DNA from 2 places in the Devosia lacusdianchii genome. Region 2 is predicted to be linked to the other one. Evidence: predicted binding sites of a transcription regulator. Region 2 holds the regulator's gene; the other holds the start of a gene.
What was found. The regulator LexA, encoded in region 2, represses DNA repair genes until DNA is damaged. The targets are predictions, from matches to a motif close to TGTTCNNNNTGTGTTCNG.
Positions count from the first base shown of each region.

Region 1: MF606_RS18570 (helicase-related protein) is a predicted target of LexA. The motif match lies at 5,894-5,911, and genes of this name have one in related genera.

Region 1 covers NZ_CP092483.1:3,769,525-3,777,071, forward strand. The annotation lists gene MF606_RS18540 (CarD family transcriptional regulator) at 1-19, opposite strand, end outside; gene fdxA (ferredoxin FdxA) at 522-860, opposite strand; gene MF606_RS18550 (hypothetical protein) at 1,129-1,530, shown strand; gene MF606_RS18555 (helix-turn-helix transcriptional regulator) at 1,527-1,724, shown strand; gene MF606_RS18560 (GNAT family N-acetyltransferase) at 1,727-2,230, opposite strand; gene MF606_RS18565 (RNA-binding S4 domain-containing protein) at 2,369-2,758, opposite strand; gene MF606_RS18570 (helicase-related protein) at 2,780-5,791, opposite strand; gene MF606_RS18575 (hypothetical protein) at 6,403-6,606, shown strand; gene MF606_RS18580 (DUF3108 domain-containing protein) at 6,846-7,547, opposite strand, start outside.
Region 2 covers NZ_CP092483.1:2,200,558-2,208,104, reverse strand. The annotation lists gene MF606_RS10755 (IlvD/Edd family dehydratase) at 189-2,000, shown strand; gene MF606_RS21745 (nuclear transport factor 2 family protein) at 2,390-2,809, opposite strand; gene MF606_RS10740 (hypothetical protein) at 2,827-3,165, opposite strand; gene lexA (transcriptional repressor LexA) at 3,165-3,878, opposite strand; gene MF606_RS10730 (molybdopterin molybdotransferase MoeA) at 3,986-5,188, opposite strand; gene moaC (cyclic pyranopterin monophosphate synthase MoaC) at 5,185-5,661, opposite strand; gene trpC (indole-3-glycerol phosphate synthase TrpC) at 5,661-6,473, opposite strand; gene trpD (anthranilate phosphoribosyltransferase) at 6,470-7,492, opposite strand; gene MF606_RS10710 (anthranilate synthase component II) at 7,489-7,547, opposite strand, start outside.

The DNA of each region.
Region 1 (7,547 bases), 1.6 Mb from region 2:
TCTTGGCTACCATATTCATGGAACTCCTTGTTGACGCCCCAAATGGACAATTCCCGCGGGAAGGATCGTCCATTCCTACTCTCTACTTGCGTCCGAACGGGACGCCGCGCGCAGCAAAAACCCCATGGGCGTCCGGGTCCGCTTTCCCCGGAGCACATGCATCCAACGATGTTGTCAAAAAAATCGTGCCTTAAGGCACGGGCTGGGTGAAGGGCTCAACTGCATATGGTGAGACCATAGCACAAAAATTCAGCAAAATCAAAAACTACGAATCAAGTCGTAAATAGAGCGCCGCCAGACCCGCGCAATGGGGCGAGGATGTGGCTGGGCGCCAGTTTCGTGCGTGTCGGCGGACAACATCAACCGCGCGCAACTTTCCCGCAGCCACGGTCGCTTCCCACGGACTTGATCCGTGGGTCTCTCGCCCGCTCGTGCGGTGTTGAGAGTGGCCCGCGGATCAAGTCCGCGGGAAGCGGCGGAGAATGGGTAAGATCGGCGCTCCAATCCGGAAGCGCTGAACCTCAGTCGCCCTCGCCCGGCGCTTCGGAGAAATACTTCTCGAGCTTGCCGGTTTCCCCGTCCCGTTCCTTGGCTTCGGGTAGCGGATCGCGTCGCTCGGTCAGGTTCGGCCAGATCGAGGCATATTTGGTATTGAGCGCCAGCCATTCATCAAGCCCGCTCTCGGTATCGGGCTTGATGGCTTCGGCCGGGCATTCGGGTTCGCACACGCCACAGTCGATGCACTCGTCCGGATGGATCACCAGCATGTTCTCGCCTTCGTAGAAACAGTCCACCGGACACACTTCCACGCAGTCGGTATATTTGCAGACGATGCAATTGTCGGTGACGATGTAGGTCATCTAGGAGGCGATCCCGAACGAAGGCACGGGCGCGGGAGGGGACGCGGCCCGGCAAGTCTCAACGGGACCGGTGCTAAACCGTTTTCACCGGCGCTGCAAGGGCGGTTCGGGGGACGGTTTGGCGCAGGTTTGAGCCACACGCGAAATGTTTGCCCCAGCCGCGCGCCAGGCCGGTACCGCCATCTAGCCGCCAATCTGTGTCAAGGAAACTTGACAAAAAGCAGTGTCATCTCTATGTAAAGGACGCTTGACATTCCTGGAGGTCGAAATGACCAACGAGACCGCGAACCGCCGCTATCTGGCAACCATCATCCCAGCAAGCCTGGTCTTTGTCGGGGCGAGTTCCGCTATCAAGATGGCCGACGAGTCTGCCATGCTGCCGACATGGGCACTCTACGCGGCAGCCATCCTGCCGGTCGCCGCCATGGTCGGCATGTTCTGGGCCCATTGGCGATATGTGAGCGAGATCGACGAGTTCCTGCGCTCCATCCAGGTCAAAGCAGCGTTCGCCGCACTTGCCCTGGTCATGGTCATCGCCACCGGTTGGGGTTACCTCGAATTCTACGCCGGGGCGGCGGCTCTCTCCATCTACTGGCTGAATCCACTCTACTGGATCGCCTATAGCGTCGCAGTCATGGCGCTCAACCTTCGCTCCGGCGCTGCGTCTTGAAGAACGCGATCCGACAATTGCGCGGCGAGCGCGGCTGGTCCCAGGCCGTGATCGCCGAGAAGCTGGATGTATCGCGGCAATCGATCAACGCCATAGAGACGGGACGTTACGACCCATCCCTGCCCCTGGCATTTCGCATTGCCCGCCTGTTCGGCGTGCCGATCGAAGCGGTCTTCGATGACAGCGAAAACTAGTGTCAGGGGCGTGGGTGGCGAAACACCAGGTCCTCGGGATCCTGCCTGGGGGCCAGGGGATCGTGCACGGCGCCCAGCCGTGTCGCCACACCGAGCGAGCGGCTATTGGCAGGGTCGAAATAGCTGACCAGCGTGGTCAATCCGCGGACGTCAAAGGCCCAGTCGCGCAGCGCCCTTGCCGTCTCGACGGCATAGCCATGCCCCTCATTGCCCTCGTAAAGCAGCCAGCCCAGTTCCTTCTCCGGAAACAGCGGGCCATGATTGATGCCGACCTGCCCGATGCATTCGCCGGTCGACTGCAGCTCGATCATCAGGGCGCCATGTCCGAACAGCTGCCAGCACGCAATGTCGTGGCAGAACAGGCCCCAGGCGCGGAACGTATCGTAAGGACCGCCCATGTACGTGGCCCGAGGTGATGCCATGAGGGCTTCATAGGCAGGGAAGTCGGCAAAGACTGGCGGGCGGAGGATGAGGCGCTCGGTGGTGAGGGTCGGGATGTCAGTCATATATTCTCCTGCGCGGCCAAGCACCGCGCGTCACCCTCGGGCCTGACCCGAGGGCTCTGCACTTATTGGCATGTCGGGAAGTGAACCGCCCTCGGGTCAAGCCCGAGGGTGACGATCAATTTTGTGGAGGCGTCGCCCCTACTCGTCCCCATCCCTTAGCCTGTCCGTATCGCGCCGCTGCTTCTTGGTCGGCCGTCCTGCCCCATCACCACGTGGCGCGATCGCCGCGTCATAGGGGGAGCGCTCTTCCCTGGGCAGAGCCGGCGGCGACAGGTCTTCGTAGAGCCCTTGTGCCTCGCTGGCCGGACCACGCCGCGTGCCGGGGTCGATGATGCGCCACACCACGATCCGGCCATGCAGCGCCATGGTCAGCACGTCGCCGGCACCCACCTTGTGGTCTGAGCGGTCGGTCTTTTCCGAATTGACGCGGATGGCGCCGGTTTCGATGACCTTCTGCGCCAGCGTGCGCGACTTGAGCGCGCGCGAGAAGAACAGGAACTTGTCGAGCCGCTCCTTACGGAGCGGCATGCCGACAGTCCCCGGCAAGGCCTACTCGGCCTTGCGGTCGCGCAGCGCCGCAAGTTTGGCGAAGGGGCTATCCGGATCGAACGCCTTTTCGCGCTTCTCTTCGCGCGGGCGCTCGAACTTAGCCCGCTCGCCCTGTTGATCGGCCGGACGACGATTATCGTTGCGACCCTTACCCTCGAATTTCGGCTTGGGCTGCAAATGCCGCGCCTTGCTGAGGTCCTGCACTTCGCCTTCCGGCCGGCGGGGGGCCGGCGGACGATGGTTGCGTTCCGGCCGCTGGCGAACCTGCTGGGTTTCGCCCTCGGGCCGGCGACGATGTTCGTGCCGCTTGTTATCGGGTCGCTTGCCTGATGGCGACCAGACCTCGTCGAATTCCGGCTCGGCGGGGGCCGCCGGCGCGGTTTCGGCCGTTTCCGGTGCAGCCTCGACTACTGCGGTCGGCGGTACGTCGGTATCGACGGCCGGCGCCGCATCTGCCGTTACCGCTTCGACCGGTGCCTCGGCAGCGGCATCAACCGTCGCCGGATTCTCGGCCAGCACTTCTTCAAGCGCCGGAGCCTCGGCAGTCGCCTCAGCCGCAACTGCGGGGGTGGCAACCTTGGGTGTACGTTTGACGCGATAGCCCAGCGAATTGAGGATCGAGGCGAAATCTTCGCCCGAGCAGCCCAGCAGCGAGGTCATTTCGACCGTGACGCGGAAGCCGTTGCCTTCGGCAGCGCCAGCGGGCAGTTCGCCCTGGTGACGCGTCGGATCGAGCGCGATCAACGGGCGGATGATGTCGGCCAGGCGTTCGAGAATATCGACGCGCACGGCACGCTTGCCAGCCACCTTGAAGCCGGCGATCTCATAAAGGCGTGTATCGACTTCCGGATCGACCACGAACGAGGTGCGGCCCGACAGCACGATGTGCGGAATGTCGGTCACGCCGGGCTGGCGGATGCCGCCATTCTTGAGCGCAAACAGAATCAGCGCCAGCTCACGCGGTGCGGGCTTGAGCGAAAGCGGCAGGTAGATGTGGTAGGCACCAAACTTGATGCCCAGCTTGCGCATCTTGCCGCGCACGTCCTGATCGAGATTCTTGACCTCGTCGGCCACCTGCGAACGCGGGATCAACCCCAGATGCTCGAACAGCTGGAACGCGATGCCGCGCGCCGCGCCTTCGAGATCGGCCGGCGCCTCAAGCGCCATCACCGGCTCGAGAATGGTATTGATATGGTGGCGCAGCCACAGCGCCAAACGGTCCTGCACCCGCTCGAGATCGGTCCCGGTGAGGGTTTCGTCGGCCAGCATCAGGATACGTGGCCGGTAAAGCGCATCGCCCTCGATCAGCTCGGCGACGATATCGCCCTTCCAGCGCAGCCGGCCATCGGTCGCCAGCACGAATTCTTCGTTCGGCGCCCCCGCCAGACGATCGGCGCGATTGTGGATTTCGGGCGCCACAACCTGATCGGCAGCCGCGCGCAGGCCCTTGGTATCGGCGTCGCCGTCAGTGCGCGCCAAGGTGAAGCGGAAGCCTTCGAGCGTGCCGATCAGATGGCCTTCCAGCCGCACTTCGCCACGTTCATTGATCTCGGGAGATGCCATACGTTTGTCTTTCAGGTGACGAAGCAGCACGCTGGTGCGCCGGTCGACGAATCGCTGGGTTAGGCGCTCGTGCAGCGCATCGCTCAGCCGATCTTCAATATCCCGGGTCTTTTCGCGCCAATGTGAAGGGTCTGCAAGCCAGTTTTTGCGGTTGGCGACGAAGGTCCATGTCCGGATTTGCTTGATCCGATTGCTCAAGGTGTCGATATCGCCGCTCATATTGTCGCAAAAGCGCACCTGCTCGGCAATCCAATCCGCGTTGACCTTGCCGCGCTTGACTAAGTCCGAGTAAATGCGCGTGACAATTTCCCCATGATTGGCCGGGGAAATCCCTTGATAATCAGGGATTTGGCAACATTCCCACAGGAGCCGCGCCCCATCGAGTCCGCGCGCGAGTTGACCTGCCTCGTTGCGGGAAACGAACTCCAGGGCATGCTGATCCTTGGCCACCGGCACCCTTGTGAGACTGCGATGCTCGGGGGCCATGTCGAGGCTGTTCTGCAACGCTGCAATGGATGAGAAATCCAGCTGATTGTTGCGCCATTGCAGCACTTTGACCGGGTCGAAGTCGTGCGTTTCGAGCGCAACGACCATTTCCTCGTCGAATCCCTCGGTGCCGCCGGTGACGCCAAAGGTGCCATTTCGGGCATGCCGGCCGGCCCGGCCGGCGATCTGGCCGATCTCGGCCGGCGTCAGCGGGCGGCTGGTATGACCATCAAATTTGGTGTCGTCGGCGAAGGCCACGTGATGGATATCGAGGTTAAGCCCCATGCCGATAGCGTCGGTGGCAACGAGAAAATCGACATCGCCATTCTGGTAGAGCTCGACCTGGGCATTGCGGGTACGCGGGCTCAGTGCCCCCATCACCACGGCCGCCCCACCGCGCTCGCGCCGGATCAGCTCGGCAATGGCATAAACTTGGCGAGCCGAGAAGGCGACGATGGCTGATCGAGCCGGCTGGCGCGAAATCTTCTTCGAGCCTGCATAGGTCAGTTGGCTGAACCTTGGCCGGTCTACGATATCGGCATGCGGCAGCAATCGCTTGATCACCGGCGCCATGGTCGCTGCGCCGAGCAGCAGGGTTTCCTGCGTGCCGCGGGCGTGCAGGATGCGGTCCGTGAACACATGGCCGCGGTCGAAATCGATCGCCGTCTGGATTTCGTCGATCGCCACGCAATCGACGCGGATATCCATCGGCATGGCCTCGACCGTGCACACCCAGAAGCGCGGCTTGGCCGGAACGATGCGCTCTTCCCCGGTCACGAGAGCGACCGCGCCTTCGCCCACGCGCTCGACGCATCGCTGATAGACCTCGCGCGCCAAAAGCCGGAGCGGTAGGCCGATCATCCCTGTGGGATGGGCCAGCATGCGCTCGATGGCAAAATAAGTCTTGCCGGTATTGGTCGGGCCAAGAATCGCCTTGACCGATTGGGCGGGCGGAAAAGTCATCGTGGGCAATGTAGGATGTCGAAACGCCGGTTGCGAGGGCACAGCGATCTTGTCCCAAGAAAGGACAGCCTATGCGACGGTTTTGTCACCATGGTTAATGCTTGGAACAGGTCAGGAACGAAACGGAACCGAATCGATGAGACTCACTGAGTCCGGATTCGTTCCCGGCTAGGGGTGGTAGGCTGGCGCCGTCCCAACCACTAATGTCAGTCGTGGGCCAGCGCCAGCGGCGCCTAAAGCGCAAAATCTCTTCAACTTCCCTGCCAAAGAGTGAATTTCGTCTAGAATCGGCCATTCGTCACCCAATCGTAAATCCTTGTTTCGCAAAGATTTTTGTCAGCTTGACGACCTGTGACCCGCTTTTCCGGCCTCGGCGATGGCCAAATTGAGGAAGTGCCCTGTTGACCGTCCCATCGCGGCACAGGCGCTCCGCGACGCCTCGGGGGAGTGCCACGGCGACGACGAGCACCCCTCCGGAGTGAACGATGCCTTGCGCGTTACTGACCAACCGCCAGCGAGCGCGTCCCGATCTGGCACAGATTTGGACGCCGCCAAGGCGCCCGCTTCACACCTGATCCAAAACCGGAACGAACACGGGTCGAATCGTGCGAATGACGCCAATGCGCCTTTGTTCACCACGACATCTGGTGCCGCCGATCCCGCGCATGCACAAGCGGCGCAGCCATGCTTCGATACAGGCGCAGATCGGGCCCAAAGCCGTTCAATTCGATTACCAAGCCGTTAAAATCGCCGGAATTGCGCCGAATCTGAACGGAACATTCCGCGAGAAATCTGCCGCTCGAAACCTGCGTTAACGCCAAAGCCCAACCCGCCCGGCGCTTCGACATCCAAAATTGTCAAAAAACCCGTTGACCGTCCCAACGTGAGACAGAGAAACCGGGGCATCCTGGCGCGCGCCCGATCCAGTGAACAAACGCAGACGTTCCCTCGGGCTTGACCCGAGGGCCACTCCCAATGCGGCACAAGCGGCGAAAGGCCCCTATCAAGTTCGAGGGAACGCCGTGGATGAAGCGAACACTGCGCTGAATGTGAACTAGAAGCTCATCCCGGTCAGGACCATGGAGAGGTCCCCCATATTGGTCCCGAGTAGCACGCGATAGGGGATGAAGTATCCGGTTTCACCCAGCGGCGCGTACCAGATGACGATGCGGTCGCTGTCGGCCAGGTAATTGGTGATGTCGGAGGTGGTGAAGTGGCCCGAGACGGGGTCATAGTCCACCGTGCACAACACCACCGGCCCTTGATAGCCGGTGCGCGGCGAGGTCGCCTCGTCGTCGCCGGCATAGCTCATGGCGATATTGAAGCGTTCGACCCCGGTAAAGATATTGACCCGGCGTTGGCAGAGGCTCTTGTCGAGCCCGCTGCCCTTGAGCACGAAGGCGGAGAGGAAGTCGCTCACGCCGGTCAGGTGCGAGCGCTCCAACGGCACCCGGTCGTAATTGTCCATGATCGGCGGCTCGACCTTGAAGGCCGACACGTCGCGGCCGGCGAAGGACACATCGACCGAAAAGGTCTCGCCCTTGGCACGCGTTTCGAGATTGAACGCCTGCGACACGAGGCTGTTGCCCGACGAACTGCCTTCCGAGCTGGCCTTGGCCGTGCCGCTGGCCACCACCGCGCCGAGGCCGGCGACATTGGCGTTGAGGTCAAGACTATACTGGCTGCCATTGTCCTTGAGATCGACGGTCATCGCCGCAATATTGATGCCGCCCAGCGTCAGAATGTAGCTTGCCTG
Region 2 (7,547 bases):
ACGCTCGTTTCGTCTGCTCGATTGGTAAGCCGCTCCAGCCGTTCCGACACATAGAGCGGCCAATATTCGGTGGCGAGTCAAAAGTATGATTTTTTCTGCGGAAACCCATTCACTCTGGCGCCAGCCATGTTAGAACGAGTCCAAACGTGGCCTCACGGCAGCGTCCACGGATGCAAGAGGAAGATGATATGACGGCAGGTAATGGCGAGGGCGCCGCGCCCAAGAAACTGCGTTCGCGGGCCTGGTTCGACAACCCCGATAATCCTGACATGACCGCGCTCTATCTTGAGCGCTACATGAATTTCGGCGTATCGCGTGAGGAACTGCAGTCCAACAAGCCGATCATCGGCATTGCCCAGACCGGTTCCGACCTGTCGCCGTGCAACCGTCATCACATCGTTCTGGCCGAGCGCGTGCGCGAAGGCATCCGGGAGGCCGGTGGCATTGCCATCGAATTCCCTGTGCACCCGATCCAGGAAACCGGCAAGCGCCCGACCGCCGGCCTCGACCGCAACCTGGCCTATCTCGGCTTGGTCGAGGTGCTCTACGGCTACCCACTGGACGGCGTGGTTCTGACCATCGGTTGCGACAAGACCACCCCGGCCATGCTTATGGGTGCTGCGACGGTCAATATTCCGGCAATCGCGCTGTCGGTTGGGCCGATGCTAAACGGCTGGCACAAGGGCGAGCGCACCGGGTCGGGCACCATTGTGTGGAAGGCCCGCCAGATGATGGCCGCGGGCGAGATCGACTATGCCCAGTTCATCGAACTGGTCGCGTCGTCGGCGCCGTCCACCGGCTATTGCAACACCATGGGCACGGCAACGACGATGAACTCGCTGGCCGAGTCTCTGGGCATGCAGTTGCCCGGTTCGGCGGCCATTCCCGCGCCGTATCGCGATCGCCAGGAAATGGCCTATCGCACCGGCAAGCGTATCGTCGACATGGTACATGAAGATCTCAAGCCATCCGACATCCTGACCAAGGACAATTTCATCAATACGATCGTGGTCAATTCCGCCATTGGTGGGTCGACCAATGCGCCGATCCACATCCAGGCCATTGCCCGCCACATCGGCGTCGAGCTGGAGTTGCAGGATTTCCAGACCCATGGCCACAAGGTGCCGCTGCTGGTGAACCTGCAGCCGGCCGGGGAGTATCTGGGCGAGGACTACTATCATGCCGGTGGCGTGCCGGCGGTGGTCAACGAACTGATGACCCAGGGCCTGATCCGCGAGAACGCACCGACCGTCAACGGCAAGACCATTGGCGAGAACTGCCGCAATACGCCGATTCAGGACGACAAGGTCATCCGTCACTTCGACAACCCGCTCAAGACCGATGCGGGCTTCCTCGTGCTGCGCGGTAATCTCTTCGACAACGCCATCATGAAGACATCAGTGATCTCGTCGGAATTCCGCGAGCGCTACCTCAACAACCCCGAACATCCGGGCATGTTCGAAGGCAAGGCGGTGGTGTTCGACGGGCCGGAGGACTACCACCACCGGATCGACGATCCGTCGCTCGAAATCGACGAAAACACGCTGCTGTTCATGCGCGGTGCCGGCCCTATCGGCTATCCGGGTGCTGCCGAGGTCGTGAACATGCGGCCGCCATCCTACCTGATCAAGAAGGGCATTCACGCCCTGGCCTGTATCGGCGACGGCCGGCAGTCGGGCACGTCGGGCTCGCCCTCGATCCTCAACGCTTCGCCGGAAGCGGCGGCCGGTGGCAATCTCGCTATCCTGCGTACCGGCGACCGGGTGCGGATTGACCTTAACAAGGGCCAGGCCAATATCCTGATCTCTGACGAGGAAATCGCGACCCGCCGGGCCGACCTGGAAGCCACCGGCGGTTACAAGTTCCCCAAGCACCAGACGCCGTGGCAGGAAATCCAGCGCGGCATTGTCGACCAGCTCGGCAATGGCGCAGTGCTCAAGCCCGCTGTGGCCTATCAGCGCATCGCCCAGACCAACGGCGTACCGCGGGATAATCACTAAGGTTCGCGGGTCGGCAAACCAAAAGGCCCGCTCTTCGGCGGGCCTTTTTCTTGCCGGCTACTGTGAATTCGCGTCGATGCGCTGCCTAAGACATGGCGCGCTCTGTCGCGTTCGCCGCAGCCTGTCGAACCACGAGGTCGTGGCACCCAAGCCTCCACTCGCTCGATCTCGTGGTTCGATAAGCGCGCCGTGAGGTCTCCGATAGTGAGGCGGATCAACCGCGACGCGCCTCGAACCGCCCTTCGGTTCCATCCTCATCGCCCGGCTTGTCCGGGTGATCGATGCTTCAGCACGTGCGGAGAAATGGACTGCTTGGCCAGGCCGGGCAATGACGATCCACAAATGGATCGCTCAGTCCAGCGCCTTAGGCCGGTCCGACATCCTACCACCTAGCGAAGCCGGGCATTGGTCACCGGGGTGGGCTGAGATGTTCGTGCACGATCTTCCAGCCGTCCGGCCGCTTCGCCAAAACCGAGGTTCCGCGACCTGAGCCGGCTTCGCGCTTGCCATTGACGGTGGCCTGCCAATGAAAGGTGTATGCAACTGGCTGCACCGTCGCCTGCCGCGATCCAGCGTAGCGCCTCGATTCGATAGATTTCTTCGGTCAGAACAGCCCAAGTTGCCTCGAAGGCCGCCCGGATCGCCGCCAGGCCGCTATGGGAGCCGTCGCTAAACCAGAACACTGCATCATCAGCGATTAGCGGCGCGACATCACCGAAATCGTGATGGTTGATCCGCTCGGCATATTCGGCCATCACCGCCGCCGCTTCCGCAGCAATATGCTCTGGGTTGGAGGCCCCATCGCTCAAAGCCCGGCCTCCTGAACTCAGTCGCCGGCAAGGCGCGTGTTCACCGTAGTCCAGCGGCCGCTGGGGTCGCATTGCAGCAGCAGGCTGTCGTTGTTGCGTATGCCAACCACGGCACCGATCGAGGAAAACTTGTCCTCGAGCACGCAACCGACCACTGGGGTATCGGGCTCGCCCGCTTCCCAGCCGGTTCCGGCGCGGCAGACGGCGACACCGCCGCCTGCATTGATACCGACGCCCGCCGTGAAGGCCACGTCGCCGACCCAGCAGCGAGTCTCGCGTGCGGACACTTCCTGCGCAAGCGACGGGCCGCCCTGCGCTGCAACCAGCATCAGGGCCAGAAGCAGCGCGGCGCGCATCAGTACTTCCTCAACAGGCCAACAAGGCGTCCCTGAACCTTGACGCGATCAGGCGGGAAAATGCGTGTTTCGTAAGCCGGGTTGGCGGCTTCGAGAGCGATGGTATTTCCCTTGCGACGCAAGCGCTTGAGGGTCGCTTCTTCATCATCCACGAGAGCAACGATGATCTCGCCTGTGCTGGCGGCATCCTGCTTCTTGATCAGCACGGTATCGCCATCGAAAATGCCGGCCTCGATCATCGAGTCACCGCGCACTTCGAGTGCATAATGTTCGCCGGCGCCGAGCATTTCGGGCGGCACCATGATGGTGTGGGAATGGGTCTGAATCGCCTCGATCGGCGTGCCGGCCGCGATCCGTCCCATAACAGGAATGGAAATTGGTCGCGCATAGTCCTCGCCAGAGGATACGCGCGCGGGAGGCGACGCCACCTTGCCCAGATTGCCTTCGATAACCGATGGCTCGAAGCGCGCCTTGCGGCCGCCGAGCGAGGGGTTCATCGAATCGGGGAGCTTGACCACCTCCAGTGCGCGGGCCCGATTGGGCAGGCGGCGGATGAAGCCGCGTTCTTCGAGCGCGGTGATCAGCCGATGGATGCCAGACTTGGACGCCAGATCGAGCGCATCCTTCATCTCATCGAACGATGGCGGGATGCCGCTTTCCTTCATCCTCTCGTGGATGAACATCAGCAGCTCGTGTTGTTTGCGCGTCAGCATTGGCCCCTCGGAAACAGAATCGGAACATAGGCAGAACGACTATACGTGTTCCAGTTATGTTCTGCAATATGCTGATATGCTCATCAGTCTTGCGGGCGCCAAGACAATCAGAACGCGTCGATGGCGAGCGCTTCGACAATCGTTCCTGCGTCTTGCCCCGGATCGAATTCAGGTTGGACAATCAGCATTTCTGCCTGGGCCAAAGACGAAGTATGGCCGCTGTCGGTCTGCGATATCGGGAAAAGCTCTGGTCCGGTCGGCGTATGGATGAGCTGTGCGCGCATGAAGTGGCGGCGCGCTGTATTGGCTGGCGTCGGGCCGGCCAGCGGAAGATACCATTTGCTGAGGCCCGTATATCCAACCCAGCGGCGCAGGGCGGGTTTAATGAAGACGATGGCCGTGACCATGGCCGACACGGGATTGCCTGGTAGGCCGAAGATCAGTGTCTTGCCGCGGGTGCCGAACATCAGCGGCTTGCCGGGGCGCATGTTGATCTTCCAGAAGTCGAGGGTTACGCCGAGTTCGACGAGGATCTCCTGGACGATGTCATGATCGCCGACGCTGGCGCCGCCAGTCGTGATCAGGATGTCGGGCTCGGCTGCGAAGATGGTCTCCAGCGTTTGCCGGAGGGCGGCGCGATCGTCGCGGGCTATGCCGTAGTCGGTGACTGTTTCGGCATAAGGATGGAGCAAGGGGCGGAGGCCGAAGCTATTAGAGGCGACGATCTGGTCGGGGCCCAGCGCGGTGCCGGGCAAAACCAGTTCGTCGCCGGTGGCCAGCAGGGCAATGGCCGGGCGCCGAGCTACGACAAGGCTATCGGCATTGGCGGCAGCGGCCACGGCCAGTTGCACCGGTGCCAGGCGGACGCCGGGATCGATGAGTTGGTCCCCGGTGGCGAAGTCGTTGCCGAGCGGGCGGACACTGTGGCCCTGGCGCGGGCGGGTGTTGAAGCGGACCATGCCGCCCTCGGCCTCGGCTTCTTCCTGCATGATCACCGTATCAGCGCCCGGAGGGACTGGGGCGCCGGTGAAGATGCGGACAGTCTGACCGGCCTCTATCGATCCGCCATAAGCAGCGCCGGCTTGCGAGGTTCCGACCATGGTGAGGCGGTGGCCGTCGACAATGTCCGCTGCGCGGACGGCGTAGCCGTCCATGGCGCTGGCATTGAAAGGCGGCTGATCGTGCCGCGCAACCACCGGTTCCAGCAGAACCCGCCCCGCGGCGTCCGCCAGGCGGACGCTCTTACCCACGGGGGCGGGGACCCGCTTGAGGATGGCCGCAATGGCGTCGTCGACGGGGAGCAGGCTCATGGCCGGGTGAAGTCACCGGATTTGCCGCCGGATTTTTCCATGAGGCAGATGTCTGATATGACCATGGCCCGGTCGATGGCCTTGGCCATGTCGTAAAGGGTGAGCGCTGCTGTCGAGGCGGCAACGAGCGCTTCCATTTCGACGCCCGTCTGGCCGGTGGTTTCCGCCGTCGCGCGGACCTGGATGGCGTCGGCGCCATCAGCCTCAATGTCGACGCTGACCTTGGTCAGCGGGATGGGGTGGCAGAGCGGGATCAGGTCGCTGGTCTTTTTGGCGGCCATGATGCCGGCGATGCGGGCAACGGCAAGCGCGTCACCCTTCTTGAGAGCGCCGCCCATGATCGCCGTTACCGTTTCAGGCTGGGCGATGATCCGCGCCTGGGCCACCGCGCGGCGCTTGGTGCTCGCCTTGTCGCCGATGTCGACGATATGCGCTTCGCCCTTGGCGTTGAGATGGGTCAGGCCTGCGGCCATCAGCGGACCGCCTGCGGTGCGCCCATCAGCAGGGCGCGGGTTGCCGCGACGACATCGTCCTGCCGCATCAGGCTCTCGCCGACCAGGAAGGTGCCGATATTGGCGTCGCGATCGAGCTTAAGGATATGCTCGTGGGTGACGATGCCGCTTTCGCTCACCAGCAGGGTGCCCTTGGGCACGCCGACGGCGAGGTTGATGGAGGTATCGAGCGTGGTCTCGAAGGTGCGCAGATTGCGGTTGTTGATGCCGATGAACCCGGCGCCCAGCCCGAGCGCGCGATCGAGCTCAAGCTGGTCGTGCACTTCCACCAAGGCATCCATGCCCCATTCTTCGGCGGCATCGAGCAGGTAGCGGGCGACGTCGTCACCCACCGCCGCGAGGATGATGAGGATGCAGTCAGCGCCCCAGGCGCGCGCCTCGGCGACCTGGTAGGTCTCGAACAAGAAGTCCTTGCGCAGCACGGGAAGGCGGGTCGCCGCGCGGGCCTCGATCAGGTAGCTCGGCGAACCCTGGAAGCTGGGGCGGTCGGTGAGGACGGATAGGCAGGCGGCGCCGGCAGTTTCGTAGCTACGGGCGATTTCGGCCGGGTTGAAGTCGGCGCGGATGAGGCCCTTGGAGGGGCTGGCCTTCTTGACCTCGGCAATGAGCGCGTACTGACCTGCCGCGCGCTTGGCCTTGATGGCCTTGATGAAACCGCGCGGCGCCGGCTGATCGTGGGCTTGCGCCACGACTTCCGCCCACGGCCGCATCGCCTTGGCGGCAGCGATTTCCTCGCGTTTATAGGCTTCGATCTGCTGGAGAATATCGGTCATCGGTCTCGTCCGTTCGATACCGCCACGAGGCGGGCGAGTGTTTCCTTGGCCTTGCCGCTGTCGATGGTTTCCCGCGCCAGGGCTATGCCATCTTCGATGGTCTCGACCCTATCGGCAACGAGCAGGGCGGCACCGGCATTGAGCAGCACTGTATCACGATAGGCACCCGATGCCCCGTCGAACAGTGCCTGCATGGCCGCCGCGTTTTCGGCGGGTTCGCCGCCGAGCAGATCCTTGGGGTCGGTCAGCCGGAGGCCCACCTGCTCGGGATGCAGTTCGAAGCTGCGCAGGTCGCCCTTGGCGATCTGGGCGACGAAATTGGGCCCAGAGGTCGACAATTCGTCCAGCCCCTCACTGGAATGGACCACCCAGGCCTTGATGGCGCGATTTGCCAGCAGGGCAGCCGCTACCGGCTCCACCCATTGTTGCGAATAGACGCCGAGCAGATAGCGCCGAACGCCGGCGGGGTTGGATTGCGGCCCCAGGAGATTGAACAGCGTACGTACGCCCATTTCGGCGCGCGACGGGCCGACATGGCGCATGGCCGGGTGATGGCTTGGCGCGAACATGAAGCCGATGCCGGCATTGGCGATGGTGTGGCCGATCTCTTCCGGAGTCAGGTCGAGCTTGACGCCCAGTGCTTCCAATACTTGCGAAGCGCCCGAGCGCGACGACAGCGCCTTGTTACCGTGCTTGGCTACCGGCACGCCGGCCGCCGCGACCACGAGCGCCGTAGTGGTGGAGATGTTGAGGCTGCCCAAGCCGTCGCCGCCGGTGCCGACGATGTCGATGGCATTTTCGGGAGCGATAACGGGCACCATTTGCTCGCGCAGGATCGACACGGCGGCGGCGATTTCGCCGACGGTCTCGCCCTTGATGCGCATACCCATGAGGAAGGCGCCGATCTGGCTCTGCGTCGCTTCCCCGGCCATGATGGTTCGCATGACGCCCCGCATTTCCTCGCCGGTCAGGTCTTTCCGATCGGCGATCTTGTTGAGTGCTGCCTTGATATCCATCACGCGGCTCGCTTCTGGTTGAAGTCGCGTGCCATGTTCAGGAAGTTCTGCAGCAAAG